Regions from separate parts of the Bacillus sp. F9_6S_D1_P_5 genome, predicted to be linked through region 1. Evidence: riboswitches for the same ligand, from Rfam matches in the RefSeq annotation. Region 1 holds a riboswitch; the other holds the start of a gene.

Region 1 (11,347 bases):
GAAAAAGGCACTTTTGTTATTTTATTTTCAAATGTGAAAAATAGTATAGATGATGATTTTAATAATGAGTTTCGAAAGATGGTAAATGATTTATTAGAACAAAGGGGATGAGAAAATGGAACGTAAAAATGTATCAATAGGTTTCATCGGTATTGGTGTAATGGGAAAAAGTATGGTGCGTCATTTAATGCAAGACGGCTATAAAGTATATGTATATAATAGAACAAAAGCGAAAACAGACTCTTTAGTGCAAGATGGTGCAAATTGGTGTGATACACCGAAAGAGTTAGTAAAGCAAGTTGATGTTGTAATGACTATGGTTGGATATCCACATGATGTAGAAGAAGTGTACTTTGGAATAGATGGAATTTTGGAGAATGCAAATGAAGGCACGATAGCGATTGATTTCACGACATCTACACCAACATTGGCAAAACGTATTAATGAAACTGGTAAAAGTAAGAATGTATATACGTTAGATGCACCTGTATCTGGAGGAGACGTTGGTGCGAAAGAAGCAAGACTCGCAATTATGGTCGGTGGAGAGAAAGAAATATATGAAAAATGTTTACCGTTATTTGAAAAACTAGGAACAAATATTCAGTTGCAAGGGCCAGCTGGAAGTGGACAACATACAAAAATGTGCAATCAAATTGCGATTGCTTCTAATATGATTGGAGTATGTGAAGCTGTTGCTTATGCGAAAAAGGCTGGATTAGATCCCGATAAAGTATTAGAGAGTATTTCAACGGGAGCAGCAGGTAGCTGGTCATTGAGTAATTTAGCTCCTCGAATGTTAAAGGGAGATTTTGAACCAGGGTTTTATGTAAAGCATTTTATGAAAGATATGAAGATTGCTTTAGATGAGGCTGAAAAATTGCAATTACCAGTACCGGGTTTAAGTTTGGCGAAGGAATTGTATGAAGAGCTAATAAAAGATGGGGAAGAGAATAGCGGAACACAAGTGTTATACAAAAAATACATAAGGGGGTAAATGAAATGGATCTTCAAAAATTTGATGAGATGATTGATGCTGTGCAACGAGCAACTTGTATACAAATTAATGAAAAGCAAAAAGAAGCTTTTAAACAAAAATATGATTTTGAACCGGAATTCGAATATGGAAAAGATGAAAAAGGGCATTACGTTATTCGAACTTCAAAAAAGATGCTGGAAGAAATGGAATTTTATTTGGCATTGAAATATGATCGAGATGGAGTTGACCTTTATATGCAAGCAGAGATCGATGGTATAAGTCACGTATCTGTTAGCTATAGTAAAGATGCACTGCATTTACAAGAATTGTTTCAATTTCTAGAAGAAAATAAATAAAAGTCCTCAAATGAGGACTTTTATTTATTTAAGTATATTTAATTTTATAATTATAAGCTAGAAGCACGGCGGCAACGTTCAATTGGGAATGGAATCACTTGCGCGGTGTGATTAGGACCAAATTGTTTTGTACGAGCATGGCGTATTATATAAAATGCACAGAGAATTGAAACAGGAATAGCACCGAACAAGCCAAAAAATAAAGCGCTTACACAAGATGCGACAAAACCTAAAACACCAACCTCTAACTCTTCCATAATAGCTCCTAAAATAACAGGAAGTGCTCCACATGTAACCCCTAGTATAAGTGCGATAAGTAAACTCATGATTCTCCCCCTCTGTTTGCGATATTCTTTTCCATCTTAGTTAATTGTAGTATATCATATACAAAACAGAATTTTCAGAAAAAATTCAAAAAAAGTTCAATAAATGTTCAAAAAGTATTAAAAAATATACTTGAAAAATTGAAGGGATAGATTGTGTTGAACGGAAGGAAATATACAGTTAGAGCCATAAAAAATTAGGCTTATTTCATTTTTGAAATAAGCCTGTTCCATAGGAGGATGTATATATGTAGAGTGAATAAAAGGTTGGAAAAGGGGATCCAAGACCTTTTATTCAACTGACTACCTTAATAGATTGGAACCCAGCCTTCAGTTGTAACAAAAATACGAATAGCTACAACTTGACGATCATCTTGCAAGGTAAAATAATGTCTTGCATTTTCAGGAACAGATATGAGATCGCCTGGCTCAAGTTCGACGTCAAAGAATTTGCCATCTTTTCCTTCAATGGCGAAGATGCCATGACCACTAACAATAAAGCGAACTTCATCATCAGTATGATGGTGTTCTTTTTGGAAATTAATTAATAATTCGTCAAGGTTAGGTGTGCTATTTGAAAGTGAAATTACATCATGTGCTTTATAACCTCGGCGCGCTGAAACATCAGCGATTTCCTTTGAAAACAAAGCTAATATTTCAGCTTTGTTTTCATCTGTTAAAGAATAATTTTCACTTAAATGAGTAGGAAGTTTAGAGATGTTCCATTTCTCATATAAAACACCTTCCTCTTGTAGAAATTTACATACTTCCACTTCATTTTCAATGCGAGTATTTACTTCATGAATACGAATTTGCGCCATTAGAAACGCCTCCTTGAATTGATAATAGTTTTATATGAAATTGGAATAAAAACTCATAAGCTTCTAATCTTTTCTTTGCATCAAAGCTATCTCGGCCCCATACGGTAATACCATGGTTACGGATTAATACTGCTCCCGAATCACCTTGTATATGCTTTCGGAAGTTTTCACCAAGCGTTGGAATATGAGCATGGTTTTCGATAATAGGAATGTTAATTGTTGCGCCTTCTTCCCAAATATCGAGGGCTTTAATAATTTCTTGATTTTGAAAGGTGACTGCATCACTATATAAATTTGTGATGACATTGTTATCAGTTGTATGAACATGAAGTACGCATCCGGCATTCGTATTGTTATAAATATGTGTATGCAATATTGTTTCTGCTGAAGGACGTAACTCAGTCTCTAATACGGGAACCCCTAGATGATCTACTAATAGAAAATCATCTGGAGTAGTTTTTGTTTTATCTTTACCACTTGCTGTAATGAGAAAAGTGAGTGGTTCATGACTAACCTTTATAGAAATATTACCACTTGTTGCAGGAAACCAATTTCGCAGTGTTAATTCTTTTTTTATCTCGCTTAAGTCATACCATTGACGAAAAAGTTGTTTCATAATTTCACCTCCAACAAATGTTTTAATGCATATTGAACATCGTGAAATGTTTCAAAAGGTGTGTAAGCGATATGATTCTCTTCACACTTTGTAATAAGGAAGTCGCGAGCAAATACTTTATCTGCTTGTTTCGCAGCTTGTAAATCAGTAATGGAATCTCCAATTACAATATGGAAGTCATTCGTATCACTTAATTTACGGATTAAAGATGATTTGCATAATCCGCAATGGTTTTGACAATGATGATCACAAGGGTGAGGCCATTTAACGGTAATGTATTCACTTGAAAAATCAGTTTCATTACAGTAAATGTGCTCTTTTGGAATGGTTCCTTGTAAGAGTGGGTAGACGAAGAAATCCATTCCACCAGATATAACATAAAAAGAAATGTTATTCTCATTTACAAATTGTATAAATTCATGAAAACCACTACGGATTTCAGCAGTCTCTATTAAAAATTGAATAATATCATCGTGTAGATTAGTAGGTATTAATTGAAATAATTGAGAAACGCCTTCTTGAATAGATAGCTCTTGTGATAATATTCTATTCTTTACTTCTTCAGCTTCTGGTGGTGCGAATTTTTCCATAATGGACATAATGTTATCATTATTTGTAATCGTGCCATCGAAATCACAAAATACTTGAATACTCATAATTTCACCTCATGAGAGGGATTTCCCCATATTTGTAGTGCACTATGCAAATTTATGTCATCTACTTCATGGAGAGGTATATTTTGCAAGGTAGCATCAATCGCAGTACGGAAAGCTATCCCGCCGCCCTGCGCCCCATTCGGATGTCCGTGTATCCCGCCGCCAGCATTAATAACAACATCTTTACCAAAATCTCGTACAATAAAGGGAACGAAACCAGGGTGAATACCAGCAGACGGAACAGAGAAACTCTTCTTGAAAAATGCGTCATCTTCAGTTAAATATTTTGAGATGGCAAGAGCTTCTTCTTTTTCGAGCGCAACACTCCCATATGGAGATGGGAATAATGAAAAGTCAGCGCCAGCGTAACGTAGTAGCTTGCCGAGTAATAATGGAGATGAAACCCCATATAACTTGGATGCTGAGTAAGCACCACTTACAGCAGGGTGTGCCATAATAGGAACTGGGATTTCATCATCTTCTACAAGTGATTGTAGTACATCTAGTCCGTAAGCAAATACGTTAAATAATAGAATATCAGCCCCAGCTTGCACTGCACGTTTCGCATTTTCTTTTAAATCAAAAGTTCGTCCTGTTAAATTTACGGCATATAACGTTTTATGTCCGTACGTTTCATATACGGATTGTAAAACTTCTTTTCCAGATGCAATGCGTTTCGTAAGTGGAGTTAATGTATTCTCAAATAATATTTCATCATCTTTTACGATATCTACACCACCAATTGCTTGATCGCGTAATTGCGTTTTTAAATACCCAATATTTCGTCCAATCATCCCTTTAAAAATACTCATTAAAAGAGGGCGCTCATACACTTGTAAAAGGTTTCGAATACCATCTATGCCGAACTTTGGACCAGGAAAATGTTTTTTTAATTCGTCTGAAAAAGTTAAGTCAATTAATTTTACTTCGCCATCAAGTGATAGCTTTCCGAATGTAGTTGTTAAAATAGCTGGTAAGTCTGGACTGAAGTTTAATAAAGGGTATTCGATTTTAATAATCCCGCGTTTTACTTTTTTACGTAAATACAAATTGGTATGTTCATGTTCAGGTAATTCCTCAACATGAATGACGTTGCCTTTATGTTGTTTTAATTGTTCTTGCAATAAATGTGGCAAATGTGTCCAAGATCCAATCGTTAAACCGAGTGCAATTTGCTCAGCCTTTTTTTCTAAGTTATGTGAATCATCATGGATTAAATACGTCGCTATAATTCCGCTCATTGTTATAACCTCCTAGTTAAATAAAAAAACCTCTCAGCTAAGGAGAGGTTTTTTTACAACCAGCTCCTTATCTGTCAGCGTAATGCTGCGAGAATTAGCACCGTGTCTACAATTGTAGATCGGTTGCCGGGTTTCGTCGGGCTCGTCCCTCCACCTGCTCTTGATAAGAAGTATTTAGAAATGTTTAAATTTTTAAGATAATTGAATTTTGTCAGATATTTTTCGTGTTGTCAATTACTTTTTGAAAAAATTTAATTTATCGATTCGATTAATGGCTTCTCGTAATCTATCTTCTGTATGCAAGAGACCAACGCGGACATACCCTTCACCATGCTCACCAAATCCAACACCAGGAGCAACTGCAACGTGTGCTTTTTCTAGTAAAATATTAGAAAATTGCTCAGAGGTATATCCTTTCGGAACAGGAAGCCATGCAAAGAATGACCCTGTTGGAATGTCTACATTCCAACCAATTGAGTGACAAGCTGAAATAAGAGCGTTTCGTCGAGATTCGTAACTATTTACAAGGTCTATTACGCAAGACTGTGAATTTAATAGTGCTTCGCGGGCAGCATCTTGAATTGCACCAAAAATACTAACATACATATGATCTTGTAATAAGTTAATGGTTTCAATGACACTTTCATTTCCTACTGCAAAAGCGATACGCCACCCAGCCATATTGAAAGTTTTCGATAGAGTATAAATTTCAATTCCTGTATCCTTGGCACCGTCTGCTTGTAAGAAACTCACGGGCTTTTGACCATCAAATCCAATAGCGCCGTAAGCAAAATCATGAACAACTAATATATTATGTTCATTAGCAAAATCAATGGTTTCTTCAAAGAATTCTTTTGATGCAGTAGCACCAGTAGGATTATTTGGATAGTTTAAAAACATTAATTTTGCTTGTTTCGCAATAGAGTCATCAATTTTCGTATAATCTGGTAAAAAATTATTTTCTGCAAGTAGTGGCATTGTTTCAAATTGTGCTTTTGCTAAAGCAACACCTGATAAATAATCTGGATAGCCTGGATCGGGAACGAGAATCGTATCACCAGGGTTTGTAAAGCAAACTGGTAATTCTACTAATCCAGCCTTTCCGCCAAACAAAATAGCAACTTCTGTTTTTGGATTTACTACTACATCATATTCACGTTGATAGAATGTTGCCACGGCTTCTTTTAAACTTTCATGTCCGCGAAATGGCGGATATTTATGATGAATGGTCTTTTCTGCAGCATCTTGTAAAGCTTTTACGATATGCTGCGGTGTTGGTTGATCTGGATTACCTTGACCTAGATTAATAACATCGTGACCAGCTGCTACGACTTTGTTAACTTTTGCAACAAGTGAAGCGAAAAATTGTGTCGGCAATGATGTTACTATCTCAGAAGGTTGAAATAATTTCATACTTTCCACCTCTTTTGAAAGTTGTTACAATTCTAGTGACAAATGATATAATCTTTCCAGTATTTTGTAAAGAAAAAATTATGAATGGGGCTGACAAAATGAAAGTCGCATGTATTCAAATGGATATTGTCTTTGGAGATGTAGAAAAAAATATTGAGAATGCTAAAAATAAAATAAGCGAAGCGATGAAAGAAAGACCAGATGTTATTGTCTTACCAGAGCTATGGACAACAGGATATGATTTAACGAGACTCTCTGAAATTGCAGATAGGGATGGATTGGAAACGAAAGAAAAGTTGAAAGAATGGTCGAAACAATATGGTGTACATATTGTCGGTGGTTCCATAGCGAAGCAAACAAAACAAGGTGTTACAAATACAATGTATGTTGTAAACAAGGAAGGAGAACTAGTCAATGAATATAGTAAAGTACATTTATTTCAGCTTATGGATGAACATAAATATTTAATAGCTGGAAATAGTACAGGTGAATTTAAGCTAGATGATGTAGAGTGTGCCGGCACAATTTGTTATGACATTCGTTTTCCAGAATGGATGCGCGTTCATACTGCTAAAGGTGCAAAGGTTTTATTTGTTGTAGCAGAATGGCCATTAGTTCGTTTAGCACATTGGCGTTTACTATTGCAAGCAAGAGCAGTTGAAAATCAATGTTATGTTGTCGCATGTAATAGGGCAGGAAAGGATCCGAATAATGAGTTTGCTGGTCACTCTTTAATTGTCGATCCTTGGGGAGAAGTTGTTGTAGAAGCGAATGAAGAAGAATCCATTTTATTTGGAGAGCTTCATTTGGAGAAAATTAATGAAGTACGCAAAGGAATTCCCGTTTTTGCAGATCGTCGTCCAGAATTATATAAATAAAATGTTGACAAGTGATTTTTATTCTTGGTATAGTCTTCAACATAAAGTTAAAAATTCAAAAAATTATACAACTCTTATCAAGAGCAGGTGGAGGGATTTGGCCCGATGAAGCCCAGCAACCGACCGTAATACCATTGTAAAATGGGGCGTTTATTTACGCCAAAAGGCACGGTGCTAATTCCAGCAGAAAGTTTACTTTCTGGCAGATAAGAGGGGAGAAGATAAACTTCAAACCTCTTTCTTAGTGGAAAGAGGTTTTTCTGTGTTAGAAAAACCTCTGAATTAAAAAAAGGGGGAGAAGACGATGGGATATTATTCATTGACTGAAACGACAGCTATACAATATGCGAAAGAAAACGGTTATTTTGAAAAGAAAGCAAATGTAGTTTGTCATGAAATTGGAGATGGAAATTTAAATTACGTGTTCAAATTAGGTGATGGAGAGAAGTCTATTATAATAAAACAAGCATTGCCATATGCGAAAGTAGTTGGTGAGAGCTGGCCGTTATCTATAAAAAGGGCGACGATTGAAAGTAAAGCATTACAAATTTTTGCGAAGTATGTGCCGGAATACGTGCCGGTAGTGTACAGTCATGATGAAGAGTTAGCAGTAACAGTAATAGAAGACTTATCAAGGCTAACAATTGCTAGAAAAGGATTAATAGATGGAGAAGAGTATCCACTTTTATCCCAACATATTGGTCGTTTTCTAGCACATGTTTTATTTTATACTTCAGATTTTGGATTAGAGTCAGAAGAGAAAAGAGTACTAGAAGGTACATTTGTAAACCCAGACCTTTGCAAAATTACAGAGGATTTAGTGTTTACAGATCCGTTCGGTCATTACGATACGAATGATTATGAGCCAGAGTTACAACTAGCGGTTGATGAATTGTGGAGTGATAAAACTTTAAAGTTAAAAGTCGCACAGTATAAATATAAATTTTTAACGAGAAAAGAAGCGCTTATTCATGGTGATTTACATACTGGTAGTATTTTTTCATCGCCTTCTGAAACGAAAGTGATTGATCCGGAATTTGCAACATATGGCCCATTTGGATTTGATCTTGGTCAATTTATTGCAAATTTATTATTAAATGCGTTATCACGTGAAGAGGAAAAAAGAAATGTGCTATTTTTCCATATTGAGAAAACATGGAGTTATTTTGTAGAAGCTTTTACGAAGTTATGGATTGGAGAAGGTGTAGAAGCATATACGAAAGAGAAACAATGGTTGCCGATTATTTTGCAAAATATTTTTACGGATGCCGTTGGATTCGCTGGATGTGAGCTTATCCGCAGAACAATTGGATTAGCGCATGTAGCGGATTTAGATGAAATAGCGAATAAAGAAACGAGAATTGAAGCGAAGAAACAAGCGCTATCTTTAGGTAAAGAACTAATAAAATATGAATCTAAGAACGCTGATATTCAACTGTTCCGAACATTATTTCAACAGACAGTTTCTGGAGGGGTAAAAGCATGAGTACAATTGTTACTATTCCGAGGTCTGTCAGTTGGAAAGGTGATGCCATTGCAGTATTAAATCAAACAAAGTTACCGCATAGTACAGAATACAAAACATTAACGACGATTGAAGAGGTATGGAAAAGTATTGTTATGCTAGAAGTACGAGGAGCACCTGCAATTGGAATTGTAGCTGCATTTGGCTTGGCGCTTGCATCAAAAAAATATACTGCTTTACATATTGAAGAATTTCAAAAGAAGTTTAATAGAGATTGTAATTATTTAGGAACGTCACGCCCGACAGCAGTCAATTTATTTTGGGCAATCGATCGCATGAGAGAATCGATTCGAGAAATTACTACAATAAAAGAAGCACAAAAAATATTAGAAGAAGAAGCGCTTCGCATTCAACAAGAAGATGAAGCGGTATGCCGGAGTATTGGAGAACATGCATTATCATGTTTTAAAGACGGTGATAACATTTTAACAATTTGTAACGCTGGCAGTATCGCAACTGCTAGATATGGTACTGCATTAGCGCCGTTTTATATTGGGAAAGAAAAAGGTGTACGGTTACATGCGTATGCGTGTGAAACGAGACCGGTTTTACAAGGCGGGCGTTTAACGACTTGGGAATTGAAACAGGCCAATATTGATGTAACTCTTATTACAGATAATACAGCAGCGCATGCTATTCAAACGAAGGAAATAAACGCGATTATTGTAGGAGCGGACCGAATTGTCGCAAATGGAGATACGGCAAATAAAATCGGAACAATGAATTTAGCAATATTAGCAAAGTATTTCGATATCCCGTTCTACGTTGCAGCTCCGCTATCGACATTTGATATTCCGAAACAAACAGGCGCTGAAATAGTTATTGAAGAAAGAGACGAAACAGAAGTTACGAAAATTTTTGGGAAACAAGTGGCACCAATTGGAACTACTGTTTATAATCCTGCATTTGACGTAACACCAAACGAATTAATTACAGGTATTATTACTGAGAAAGGTATTATACGAGGAAATTATAAACAGGAAATTGCATCATTATTTGAAAGACAAGCTAATACATAATGGCTTGTCTTTTTTTATGCCTAAATGTTTTCTTTTCTCTTATTTATATAATGAAAGGAGGCGTAAAAGATGGAAGAGTGGATCAGGATGGTAGGTAATGTAGGATTTCCGATTGTTGTAACATTATATTTACTCCACCGTATCGAAAGTAAATTAGATGGGGTAATTGTTGCAATCGAAAAACTCCCTAAACAATTACTAAAGTAGGAAGGTCCTAGCGATAAAAAATAAAGTTTGCTCTTCGTGAGCAAACTTTATTTTTTATTGAGCAGTATAACCACCATCGATAACGACAGCTTGACCGGTTATACCTTTCGCTTTTTCGCTCGCTAAAAATATAGCATAATCCGCGATTTCTTGTACTTGTAATAAGCGTTTTTGTGGTACAAGTGGATAAATGATATCCTCTAAAACATTTTCAAGTGGTACGTTTCGTGTCGTAGCTAAATCTTGTAGTTGATTACGTACGAGAGGGGTATCGACATAACCAGGACAAAGGGCGTTAACGGTAATTCCATGAGTAGCGCCTTCTAAAGCGGCAACTTTTGTTAATCCAATTACGCCATGTTTTGCGCTATTGTAGGCGGATTTCCCTGCAAATCCAACGAGACCATTAATGGAGGCGACATTAATAATACGACCATACATTTGCTTTTTCATGATCGGGAAAGCATGCTTCATTGCGATAAAAGGGGCGATTTGCATAATTTTAATAAGTAATTCGAACTTTTCAGTTGGAAAATCTTCAATTGGTGAAACGTGTTGCATTCCTGCGTTGTTAATTAATATATGTAATGAACCGAAATGATTAACTGTTTGAGATATTGCAGCTGTAATTTCTTCTTCAGATGTAACATCACATTTCAAACCAATAGCTTGGTAGCCTTCTTTTTGTAATTGTTCAGCAGCTTCTTTTGCCCGTTCTTCAAGACGATCGGTAATAACAACTTTTGCACCTTCTTTTGCAAAAGCATTTCCCATTTCATAACCAATACCACTTGCAGCGCCTGTTAAAAAAATAACTCGATTTGTAACCATGATGAAAAACATCCCTTCCTAATAAAGTTCTCATATTGCTCTATTTAGAGGGGGGATATTAAAAATCCTGCAAAGATTTGGAAAAAATTATTAGCTATCTTGTTTTGCAAAATAGTCTCTGCTATACTATTTTGTAAAGCAAGATACTTACGCTTATCTATCTTGTAAAACAAGATAGTAGGAGGATTTAAATTATGTCGACAAGTCAAATGCTGAAAGGAATTTTAGAAGGATGCTTACTTGCTATTATTTCTGAAGGTGAAATATACGGTTATGAAATGAGTGAAAAGCTAGCAAAGTATGGCTTTACAATGGCGAGTGAGGGAAGTATTTATCCGTTATTAATACGAATGCAAAAGGAAGGATTAATAACAAGTGTAATGAAGGAATCTCCATCTGGTCCAAAGCGAAAATATTATACATTAACAGAAAAAGGCGAGGAAGCACTTAATGAATTTATGGGTCGCTGGGAAGCGATGCAAAGT
Region 2 (11,347 bases), on a different contig from region 1:
GCAGGTTCAATACGCCAACTGGACCCAAAAATTGCAGCAAAGCGTAACTTATCTATGTTTGTATACGGTCTTGCGAATGTAGAGGAAAAAACAATTCCATCACATAGTGAATCGCTTAATTTCTTAGGTGAACTTGGATTCAAAACAAATCCAAATCGACGCACATGTGAAACAATTGAAGAAGTTATAGCTTATGTAGAAGAATGGCAAGAAAAACGCCCGCATCTTGATTATGAGATTGATGGAATCGTTATAAAAGTAGATGATGTTGCTCTTCAAGAAAGTCTAGGAACTACAGCAAAGAGTCCAAGATGGGCGATTGCTTATAAATTCCCAGCTGAAGAAGTTGTAACAAGATTAACAGGTATTGAATTAAGTGTTGGTCGCACAGGGGTTGTAACACCGACTGCAGAGCTAGAGCCAGTGCGAGTGGCTGGTACTATCGTTCGTCGTGCTTCTTTACATAACGAAGATTTAATTCGTGAAAAAGATATTCGAATTGGTGACTACGTTGTTGTGAAGAAGGCTGGAGATATTATTCCTGAAGTTGTGAACGTTATTTTTGATAAGCGTACTAATGAGGAAGAAGAATATCATATGCCAACGCATTGCCCAGCATGTGAGAGTGAACTAGTTCGTTTAGAAGAAGAGGTAGCACTTCGTTGTATAAATCCAACTTGTCCGGCTCAAATTCGTGAAGGGTTAATTCATTTCGTTTCAAGAAATGCAATGAATATTGATGGACTTGGAGAACGTGTCATTACACAACTCTTTGATGCTGATTATATTCGTACATTTGCGGATTTGTATTCGTTGACGAAAGAGCAATTATTGCAGCTAGAACGATTTGGCGAAAAATCAGCAACGAATTTAGTACAAGCAATTGAGAATTCTAAAGAAAACTCATTAGAGCGGTTATTATTTGGTCTTGGTATTCGCCACGTTGGAGCAAAAGCAGCACGTACATTTGCAGAGCATTTTGAAACGATGGATGCACTTGTGAAAGCAACGGAAGAAGAACTAAAAGCAATTAACGAGATTGGTGAAAAAATGGCTCAATCCGTCGTGACGTATTTTGATAATGAAGACGTATTAGAGTTATTACAACAATTTAAAGAGTATGGCGTGAATATGACATACAAAGGTATAAAAATTGCAGATTTACAAAATGTTGAGTCGTACTTCGCAGGAAAAACTGTCGTTTTAACAGGGAAATTAGAAGTGATGGGACGAAGTGAAGCGAAGAAGAAGATTGAGGCATTAGGTGGAAAAGTAACAGGAAGTGTTAGTAAGAGTACGGATTTAGTTGTTGCAGGTGAAGCAGCAGGTTCGAAATTAGCACAAGCGGAGAAACATAATGTTGAGGTTTGGAATGAAGAGAGGTTCTTACAAGAGCTAAATAAGTAAGAGGTGCAAACTTACCATGAAAAAAATAGCATTAGCGGTATTAAGCCTTGGTCTACTTGTAAGTGGGTGTAGTGCAGGTGCCGACAAAGATGAAAAAGTGGCTGAAAAATCGGGGAAAGCAAAAGAACAATCAGTTGTTCCAAAATACGCTATGTCGGATGAATATTATAAGACGACTATTCCATTTGATGGTGGAAAGGCACGTGGTTTAGTCGTGCAAGGAGTAAATAATCGTCTTGATATAGATGAATTTGAAACAGGATTAATGCGTATTGCGAAGGAATCTTTTAGTACGAAAGATCATTTCTTTAAAGGTGGAAGTACTCTAGATACTCAAAATGTGCAGATGCTTGTTAAAAGAAAGCGTACAGATGCTGAGCAAAAGGAACTAGAGGACAAATTAAAAAAAGATGCCGTTAAATTCCCAAACATTGGGTTAAACCCAGCGTTAGGTGGAGGATCTGAATCATTAGAGGCAAAAAATAAAAAAAATCCAATATATATTTCCAATATTTTAGAGCATGATTATTATGTGAAAAAAGGCGAAACAGATGAACTCCAAGGCATTGTAGTTGGTTTAGCAATGAATTCGGTTCATTATTACGAGGAAGAGCATGGTTATCCGCGTGAGGCTAAAATTGAGCAAGAAAAAATGTTAGCTGAAGGGAAAAAAATGGCGCAAGAAGTCTTGAAATTTATGCATCAAAAAGAGCCTACAACAAAAAACCTTCCGATAACATTTGCAATTTATCGTCAGGCTCCAAAGGCTTCACTCGTGCCAGGTAACTTTGTTTCTTATGCGAATGTTGAAAAAGGCAGTGAAACCGTTGAAGATTGGAAACAAATTAATGAGAAATATTATTTATTCCCATCTGAACAAGCGAAAACAGATAATAAACGTGAAGATCTGGCGAGAGTATCAAACTTTAAAGCAAAACTAAGCGATTATTTCCAAGGCGACTATACAGCTGTTATCGGTACTGGTATGTATAGAGACGATGAATTAAGGGAAGTAAAGCTTGATATTCCTGTCCAGTTTAATGGGAAAGCAGAAATAATTGGTTTTACACAATATGTAGCCGGACTTGTTATGGAATACTTCCCGAATTATATGAAAGTACAAGTAACGATTAAATCTGTAGAACGTCCAGAAGCGATTATTATACGTGAAGCGAAGCAAGATGAACCGTTTGTGAAAATTTTAGATTAAATAGAAGGGCCGTTCCTTTGTGGAACGGCTTTTTTTCTCGAAGAATTTTGTTATAATTTAAAATGTTATAAATAATGGGGGTAAGGGGTAAAGCACATGGACGAATTAAGTTTTCAAGTCATTATTTTATTAATTGCATTCGGCTTTTTAGCAGCTTTTATTGATTCAGTTGTTGGCGGTGGAGGATTAATCTCGCTTCCGGCACTTATGTTTGTTGGTTTACCACCAGCTTCGGCAATTGCAACGAATAAATTAGCTGCAACGATGGGGACGTTTACGAGTGCGATTTATTTCATTCGATCGGGGAAGGTCGATTTTAAAATTGTAGGAAAGTTAATCCCGTTAACTATTATAGGGGCCGTCGCAGGTGCTTTAGTAGTAAAGTTTATTCCACCGGATATTTTACGGCCGTTAGTGCTTGTAATGTTGGTGTTTATTGCCATTTATATTATCGCGAAAAAGGATTGGGGAAGTGTATCTACCTATAAGAAGATGACGAAAAGAAAAACATTAATATTTTTCTTCGTTATCTTAATGATAGGGTTTTACGATGGTTTTTTTGGCCCAGGGACAGGATCCTTTTTAATTTTTGCATTTTTATTAATTGGTTTGGATTTTATTCAAGCGGCAGCATCTGGAAAACTTTTGAACTTTGTTAGTAATATTGTATCTTTAATTACTTTTTTATTTTTGGATGTAATTCATTTTGAATACGGTATTATTATGGGATTATCGATGATTTTGGGCGCTTATTTTGGATCGAAGTTTGCAGTTCAAAAAGGTGTTGGATATGTAAGGACTTTATTTTTATTAGTAACTATTTTATTAATTGGAAAAAACATTTTGGAATATACTCATATTTTGTAGAGTTATACGTTTGTATAAATCTATTTTTTTATTATATTTTAAAAATTAATTAATTTTTAAAATATAAGTCTAGGAATATTTGAATAAATCTAAATTATCGTGTAGAATAATGTTGTAAAATGTAAACGTTTTTCTAAGGGGAGGCTAAAAGGATGGTAGTAGCATACAAACATGAGCCATTTACAGATTTTTCAGTGGAGGCTAACAAATTAGCGTTTGAAGAAGGTTTAAAGAAAGTAGAATCTTATCTTGGACAAGACTATCCATTAATTATTGGGGGAGAAAAAATCACTACAGAAGACAAAATTGTTTCTGTAAACCCTGCAAATAAAGAGGAACTTGTTGGTCGCGTTTCAAAAGCAAGCCGTGAGTTAGCTGAAAAAGCAATGCAAGTAGCGGATGAAACATTCCAAACTTGGAGAAAATCAAAGCCAGAAATGCGTGCAGACATTTTATTCCGCGCTGCAGCAATCGTTCGTCGCAGAAAACATGAATTCTCTGCTATTCTTGTAAAAGAAGCAGGTAAACCATGGAATGAGGCAGATGCTGATACAGCAGAAGCAATCGACTTTATGGAATATTATGGTCGTCAAATGTTAAAATTAAAAGACGGAATTCCAGTAGAAAGCCGTCCAATTGAATATAATCGTTTCTCTTACATTCCATTAGGAGTAGGTGTTATCATTTCTCCTTGGAATTTCCCATTCGCAATTATGGCAGGTATGACAACAGCTGCTTTAGTTTCTGGTAACACAGTATTACTAAAACCAGCTAGTACAACTCCTGTAGTAGCAGCGAAATTCATGGAAGTATTAGAAGAAGCTGGTTTACCAGCTGGCGTAGTAAACTTCGTTCCAGGTAATGGTTCTGAAGTTGGTGACTACTTAGTAGATCACCCTCGTACACGTTTCGTGAGCTTCACTGGATCTCGTGATGTAGGTATCCGTATTTATGAGCGTGCAGCGAAAGTAAACCCAGGCCAAATTTGGTTAAAACGCGTTATCGCTGAAATGGGTGGTAAAGATACAATCGTTGTTGATAAAGAAGCAGATCTTGAATTAGCAGCTAAATCTATCGTTGCATCAGCATTCGGATTCTCAGGACAAAAATGTTCTGCATGTTCTCGTGCAGTAATCCATGAAGATGTATACGATCACGTATTAAATCGTGCTGTTGAATTAACGAAAGAATTAACAGTTGCTAACCCAGCTGTATTAGGTACAAATATGGGTCCTGTTAATGATCAAGCTGCATTCGATAAAGTAATGAGCTATGTTGCAATTGGTAAAGAAGAAGGTAGAATCTTAGCAGGTGGCGAAGGAGACGATTCTAAAGGCTGGTTCATCCAACCAACAATCGTTGCTGACGTTGCAGAAGATGCTCGCTTAATGAAAGAAGAAATCTTCGGACCAGTAGTAGCATTCTGTAAAGCAAAAGACTTTGACCATGCACTTGCAATTGCAAACAATACAGAATACGGTTTAACAGGTGCTGTTGTTACTAACAACCGTGACCACATTGAAAAAGCACGTGAAGACTTCCACGTAGGTAACTTATACTTCAACCGTGGATGTACTGGTGCAATCGTAGGTTACCAACCATTCGGTGGCTTTAACATGTCTGGTACAGACTCTAAAGCTGGTGGCCCTGACTACTTAGCGCTTCACATGCAAGCAAAAACTACTTCTGAAACTTTATAAGAAATAGTAGAAGAGATCTTCGCAGTATGCGAAGGTCTCTTTTTTTTGAAAAACTTTTCATATGTGATTAAGATAGATATAAGTAGAAAAACTAATAAGGTTTACTTCAGTAAATAAGATATATTATATTTGTTGAATAGATTCTCTTTAAGGACAAGAAAAGTAGGTGAACAAAGTGGGAAAATATCAATTAGATTACAAGAGTCAGGTAGCTGTGGCAAAGTTTCATGAAAAACAGACGCCTGCCAAATTTGATAAAAAGCAGCAAATTGAAAATTTGCGTGCGGAGTATTTGAAAAAGAAGCAAAAACAAACAGATAAATAATAGGAGAGACTAGTTAATTTGAATTCAAAACACTTACCATATATTACCATTTGGTAAGTGTAACTAGCTAAACCCTATTCATATCGGGATAAACATGTAAATAGAAACAAAGCAACGAAAAAAGTTGACTTATTAGTCGCATTTTTTAGTATTCATTTTAAGGATTTCCTGTATAATACAATTTGAAAGAAAATCTATGGTTTGACAAGAAACACTCCTTTCGGTTTTGCTCACTGAAGGGAGTGTTTTTTTGTAGCTACAAACTCCGCTGTACTCATTACATTTGCATATACGCCATTTAAACTAGCCAAAATTGTGTTATGAATATAAACGGCTGGTATAGTAGCATTCTTAAAAGAAAGATCTTTTGTAGCACAAGCATCATGTATAACGGTACATTGAAGACCGAAATCAAAAGCAGCTCTTACGGTAGCATCGATACACATATGAGTCATCATCCCGCATACGACGACGTGCTCAATAGCTAAACGTTGTAATTGTTCTAGAAGATCGGTTTCGCGAAAACTATTTGGATAATGTTTGAGTATAACGGTTTCTTCTCTAAGTGGACGTACGCTTTCATGAATATGTACACCTTCTGTATTGGGTAGGAAAAAAGTAGCTTCATTTTTTATTGCTACATGTTGGATATGAAAAATAGGTTCGTTTTTCGATCTAAAGAGTTGTAGTAGCTGACCAGCATAGTCACTTGCCTCTACTGGATTACGCAATTCCATCTTTCCATGCGGAAAATAATCATTTTGAATATCAACGAGTAAAAGAGCTGTTTTCATATATTTATCTTCCTCCAATTTCATATTCAAATAATGGTATTCAATTTATAGAGAGGATTCTCCTTTTAAAAAAATATGAAGGAGAAGAATTTTACATAACTTTAAAAACCAATATTATATTGTAATCTTTTATTTGAAAATTTTAATAGAGAAATAATTAATATTTTTCTGAAAAATGTATTGACTCTTATTATTCTGAGTTCTATAATGAGAATTAATTAAACGACAATTAAATCGATACATTCTTATCCAGAGAGGTGGAGGGACTGGCCCTACGATACCTCAGCAACGGGTTTTTTAATACCGTGCTAACTCCAGCAAGCTTTATAAAAGGCTTGGAAGATGAGAAGATGTGACCGAGTACATATAAGTGCTCTCCTTCTTATCTTTATGTTTGATAAGAGGGAGAGCACTTTTTATTTTACCTCGAAAGCTCTACTTCAAGTTTTTACAGCATATAGGAGGGAAGAAAATGATTTCTTTTAACAACGTAAGTAAAGTATATGAATCAGGTGGGCAATCTGTTCATGCGGTGGAAGACGTAACATTATCAGTTGAGAAGGGCGAAATTTTCGGTATTATCGGTTTTAGTGGCGCTGGAAAGAGTACGTTGTTACGCCTAGTAAATATGTTAGAGAGACCGACGGCAGGAACGATTTCAATAGATGATAAAGATATTACATCACTATCGACGAAAGAATTACGGAAGCTAAGAAAAAGAATCGGGATGATTTTTCAAAGTTTTAATTTATTTAATTCAAGAACAGTGTCTGGAAATATTGCGTACCCATTAAAGTTAGCGAAAGTACCAAAGAATGAGATAAAAGAAAGAGTAAATGAGCTGCTGAAGTTTGTCGGGTTAGAAGATAAAGCAGACTATTATCCAGAGCAACTATCAGGTGGCCAAAAACAACGTGTTGGCATTGCTAGAGCACTTGCAACATCACCGGATATTCTTATATGTGATGAGGCAACGTCAGCTTTAGATCCAGAAACAACGACAGAAATTTTGAACTTATTAAAGAAAGTAAATCGAGAATATAATGTAACAATTCTTCTTATTACACATGAAATGCATGTTGTGAAAGAAATATGTCATCGTGTAGCTGTAATGGAGAAAGGGAAAGTTATTGAAGAAGGAAAACTGTTTGACGTTTTCACACAACCGAAAACAAAGACGACTCAAAACTTTGTGCGTTCTATTATTAATGATCATTTACCAGAAAGTGTTCTAGGGAAAATTCAAAATGGCGGACAGATTTATCGCTTAACATTTACTGGTGAAGAGACAGGGCAGCCAGTACTATCATATATCGCGAAAAACTATAACGTCGATGTAAACGTGCTTTACGGAAATATTATTGAACTTCAAAATGTGCTATTTGGAAATCTACTTGTAGAGCTACAAGGTGAGCAGAAAGAAATTCAAAAAGCATTACAACATCTAAGACTGCAAGTGCAGTTGAAGGAGGTAGAAGCTCATGCGAGTTGATTGGAGTATATTTTGGCCTCGCATAGTAGATGCGACGGGGGATACCCTCTTAATGGTAATCGTAACCCTTATATTCGCTACAATTCTTGGTATACCTCTAGGTTTACTATTATATGTAACGAGAAAAGGAAACTTTTTGGAAAATAAATGGGTCTTTTCTATTCTTAATATCATTATTAATACAATTCGTCCGGTTCCATTCATTATCTTCTTAGTAGCTTTAAGCCCACTAACAAGAAGTGTTATCGGAACGACGATTGGAACAGTAGCAGCAATCTTCCCAATGACGTTAGTTGCATCAATCGGCATTGCTAGAATGGTTGAAACAAATCTTGTTTCTGTTCCAAAGGGAGTCATTGAAGCAGCTCAAGCAATGGGGGCTTCGCCAATTAGAATTGTTTTTGAAATTCTTGTGCCAGAAGCGTTAGCGCCATTGATCTTAGGGGTTACATTTATGACAGTTGGTTTAATTGAATTTTCTGCAGTTGCTGGGCTTGTCGGTGGTGGCGGTCTTGGTGATTTAGCGATGACATATGGTTATCAACGTTTTGATACATCAGTTATGTTCGTAACGGTCGTTTTACTTATCATTCTTGTACAGGTAGCTCAAAATTTAGGAAACTACTTTGCGAAAGTCTTTTTACGCAGATCATAAAAAGGAAGAGGGGAAAAGAAAATGAAGAAAATTTTAGCATTTGCATTATCAGCGATTGTAGGAGTTTCAGCGTTAAGTGGCTGTTCAAGTGGAGACACAGGGGCAGGAGCTAAAGAAAAAGTAGTTCGCGTTGGTGTAACTGGAACGGATGGAGACGCTTGGGAAATTTTGAAGAGGAAAGCTGAAAAAGAAGGAATTAAAATTAAACTGGTTGAGTTCTCTGATTACACAACGCCAAATAAGGCGCTAGCTGATGGAGATATTGAACTAAACTCATTCCAGCATATTGCTTTCTTAGAGCAGTTTAAAAAAGAGCATAAGTTAGATATTACAGCTGTTGGTACAACGCAAATTGCACCAATGGGCTTATACTCTGAAAAATATAAGAAGGCAAATGAAATTCCAGATGGTTCAGAAATTGCGATTCCAAATGATCCAACGAACCAAGCTCGTGCATTAAAACTTCTTGATGCAGCTGGATTATTAAAGCTTAAGAAAGACTTTGGCTTATTTGGGGATCCAAGCGGCATTGCTGAAAATCCGAAGAAGTTAAAAATTACACCGGTTATCGCACAGCAAACACCTCGTGTATTAAAAGATGTTGCAGCTTCAGTTATTAATAACGGTGTTGCTGGTCAAGCTGGATTAGATCCAGCGAAGGATCCAATTTTCTTAGAAGATCCAAAGAATGAAAATGCGAAGCCATATATTAATATTTTCGCAGCTCGTACGAAAGATAAAGATGATCCAACACTGAAAAAAGTAATTGAACTATATCATTCAAAAGAAGTAACAGATGCAATTAAGAAAGAAACAAATGATGGTTCCATTTCAGTAGATCTTTCACTTGATGAGCTTGAAAAAATCGTAAAATAATTATCGGGTTTAACGACTAACCGTAGGAACCCCTCCGCTGTTAGTTCGTTCAACATATAATCTACTTAACAAACAATCCCTAATTCTGTACCTTCCAATTCTGTATAACGTAGAATCCAATGTTTGTTAAGTAGAGTAATGGACCAGGAGTTTTCCTGGTCTTTTTTTTATGAATGAAAGTAGCTAGCGAATAGTAAGGTAATCCAAATTATAACAGGGTAAGAAAATAAGCTGAAAATGAGTGTAATTACGAATTTCTTTTGATAAATTAAGTGTTTTTGGGATGAAAAAAAGAAAATCGAAAAGGTGAAAATGAAAGCTGCCGATATTACGCCAGGGTTATAGGAACGGTAAATGAAAAACAAAATAATATGTTGAATGGAGTTGAAGAATATAGCCCCTTGTATAAAAATAATCCAGTATATAGAGGACAAGAAGTTTAGTTGATATAGAAAGACGATCAGTAAGACAAAGATTGTTAATGTGGAAATGGCAATGAAAAATTGTTGGCTTGTTATAAAATGAATTGAAAATTGATTAGCAAGATATTGCGGCATTTGGAAAGATTCTTCAAGGTTATGAATGAAAAATAACAAGGGAATAATCCAAAGCATAATAGTGGAATGTTTTTTCAACAACTTATATCACTCCAATATGGAAATAGAAAGCCTACAAAGGCCCTCTATCCAGAGATGTTCATTCAATTATAATACTTTTTAAATTATCTTCTTGGTGCTCTCGTTCTTTCGGATAAGCAGCTAGCTCCTCTTGTAAAATATTTAGCATTTGCTTAGCTGATTGCTGGATTGGTGCAGGTAACTCTTCTAATATATTCATACCGACTTTTATTTTTGCATGAATTACCTTCCTTAGTAGTTCCTCACGCATGCACTACACCTCCAAATCGAATGTTTAGTACATCGTCTTCGAATTTTGCTCCTTGAATAGAAAGATGTGTTAACGTTTTTGGTAATGTGATGTTCCGCTTAACAGAACCAGCACGAATGATAAGCTCATCGCCTTTTTGATTTAATGAGAGTTCACTTTTATTCGAAAAGGGAATGGATAGTACAAAAATATATTCATCGCCTTCTTTTTTTACATATTGAGTGCGACCGTTAAATTTCACTTCCGTAGGAGAAGAATCTGATTTAAATAAAGCATCTCCTACACGCTCTAACATAGACAAACCAATAACTTCTTGTTCAAACATAGGAGCTTCGTAAATAGGAAGTGGATCAAAACTATTTTGAATTAATGTTTTATATTTCTTTTGAGTATCTTTCCATGCTTGAAAATAAGGATCGGTGACAGTGTTAGGAATGACACGGTTAATCATAATGGCGTCCACGTTATAATCGTATAAGTTTAAATAAGTAAAGCTACGCTGAGCCTCTTTAATGACCATTTTTTCGGGATTTACAACGATGCGGATACTTGTTACGTCTCGGTTTGATAAAATATCTCTCATTTCTCCAAGCTGTTCAAGTGTACTTGTTAATTCGTCCATAATATCATCAGTTGGAAGGGGGACACCAAGAAGTGGTTGAGCTACAGGGCGAACAACTTTTAAAACTTTTCTTTTAATAGGAAAGAGCTTTTCCATCCACCAGCCGAGCATGTCTGGAAAGCTGAGCATGGCTAATGTTTCTCCTGTTGGAGCACAATCAATGATAATAACGTCATATGTGTTTTGTTTATAATAATCGAGTACGCGAAGTAAGCTGATTAAATCTTCCATACCAGGAAACATCGTTAACTCTTCGGTTGTAATATCATCAGCTGCTTTGGAAGTGAATAGCAAGGTAATGTATTTCTGTAACTTTCCCCAGCCTTTTTCCATCTCATAAATCGTATTAATTTCTTGTGCCCACAAATTTTCACGAATTTCTAATGGCTCAGAAGAAAGTTTTATACTAAATGAATCTCCTAAACTATGGGCTGGGTCTGTACTCATCACTAAAGTTTTTAATCCTTGTTTTGCGCTTTGAAGTGCTGTTGCTGCTGAAATGCTAGTTTTT

Evidence for each region. A riboswitch is a leader RNA that binds a small molecule or an ion and turns the genes downstream of it on or off. The one in region 1 is predicted to bind S-adenosylmethionine.
Region 2: linked by a shared signal. The riboswitch ahead of ACUXEY_RS15665 (methionine ABC transporter ATP-binding protein) and the one ahead of mtnW (2,3-diketo-5-methylthiopentyl-1-phosphate enolase) in region 1 are both predicted to bind S-adenosylmethionine.

Annotation. Positions count from the first base shown of each region.
Region 1 is NZ_JBTREW010000014.1:33,938-45,284, forward strand. It holds gene ACUXEY_RS17895 (serine hydrolase domain-containing protein) at 1-111, shown strand, start outside; gene ACUXEY_RS17900 (NAD(P)-dependent oxidoreductase) at 116-994, shown strand; gene ACUXEY_RS17905 (DUF3909 family protein) at 1,000-1,332, shown strand; gene ACUXEY_RS17910 (hypothetical protein) at 1,383-1,658, opposite strand; gene ACUXEY_RS17915 (1,2-dihydroxy-3-keto-5-methylthiopentene dioxygenase) at 1,964-2,476, opposite strand; gene ACUXEY_RS17920 (methylthioribulose 1-phosphate dehydratase) at 2,454-3,092, opposite strand; gene mtnX (2-hydroxy-3-keto-5-methylthiopentenyl-1-phosphate phosphatase) at 3,089-3,748, opposite strand; gene mtnW (2,3-diketo-5-methylthiopentyl-1-phosphate enolase) at 3,745-4,989, opposite strand; SAM riboswitch class I at 5,054-5,159, opposite strand; gene ACUXEY_RS17935 (aminotransferase class I/II-fold pyridoxal phosphate-dependent enzyme) at 5,224-6,402, opposite strand; gene ACUXEY_RS17940 (carbon-nitrogen family hydrolase) at 6,417-7,280, shown strand; SAM riboswitch class I at 7,352-7,493, shown strand; gene mtnK (S-methyl-5-thioribose kinase) at 7,585-8,766, shown strand; gene mtnA (S-methyl-5-thioribose-1-phosphate isomerase) at 8,763-9,824, shown strand; gene ACUXEY_RS17955 (YvrJ family protein) at 9,894-10,031, shown strand; gene ACUXEY_RS17960 (3-hydroxybutyrate dehydrogenase) at 10,086-10,862, opposite strand; gene ACUXEY_RS17965 (PadR family transcriptional regulator) at 11,057-11,347, shown strand, end outside.
Region 2 is NZ_JBTREW010000011.1:176,184-187,530, reverse strand. It holds gene ligA (NAD-dependent DNA ligase LigA) at 1-1,407, shown strand, start outside; gene ACUXEY_RS15690 (CamS family sex pheromone protein) at 1,424-2,617, shown strand; gene ACUXEY_RS15685 (TSUP family transporter) at 2,714-3,484, shown strand; gene pruA (L-glutamate gamma-semialdehyde dehydrogenase) at 3,637-5,184, shown strand; gene ACUXEY_RS15675 (hypothetical protein) at 5,360-5,509, shown strand; gene ACUXEY_RS15670 (cysteine hydrolase family protein) at 5,740-6,303, opposite strand; SAM riboswitch class I at 6,546-6,652, shown strand; gene ACUXEY_RS15665 (methionine ABC transporter ATP-binding protein) at 6,776-7,795, shown strand; gene ACUXEY_RS15660 (methionine ABC transporter permease) at 7,785-8,450, shown strand; gene ACUXEY_RS15655 (MetQ/NlpA family ABC transporter substrate-binding protein) at 8,472-9,326, shown strand; gene ACUXEY_RS15650 (HXXEE domain-containing protein) at 9,494-9,964, opposite strand; gene ACUXEY_RS15645 (DUF3926 domain-containing protein) at 10,023-10,214, opposite strand; gene ACUXEY_RS15640 (ArsA family ATPase) at 10,207-11,347, opposite strand, start outside.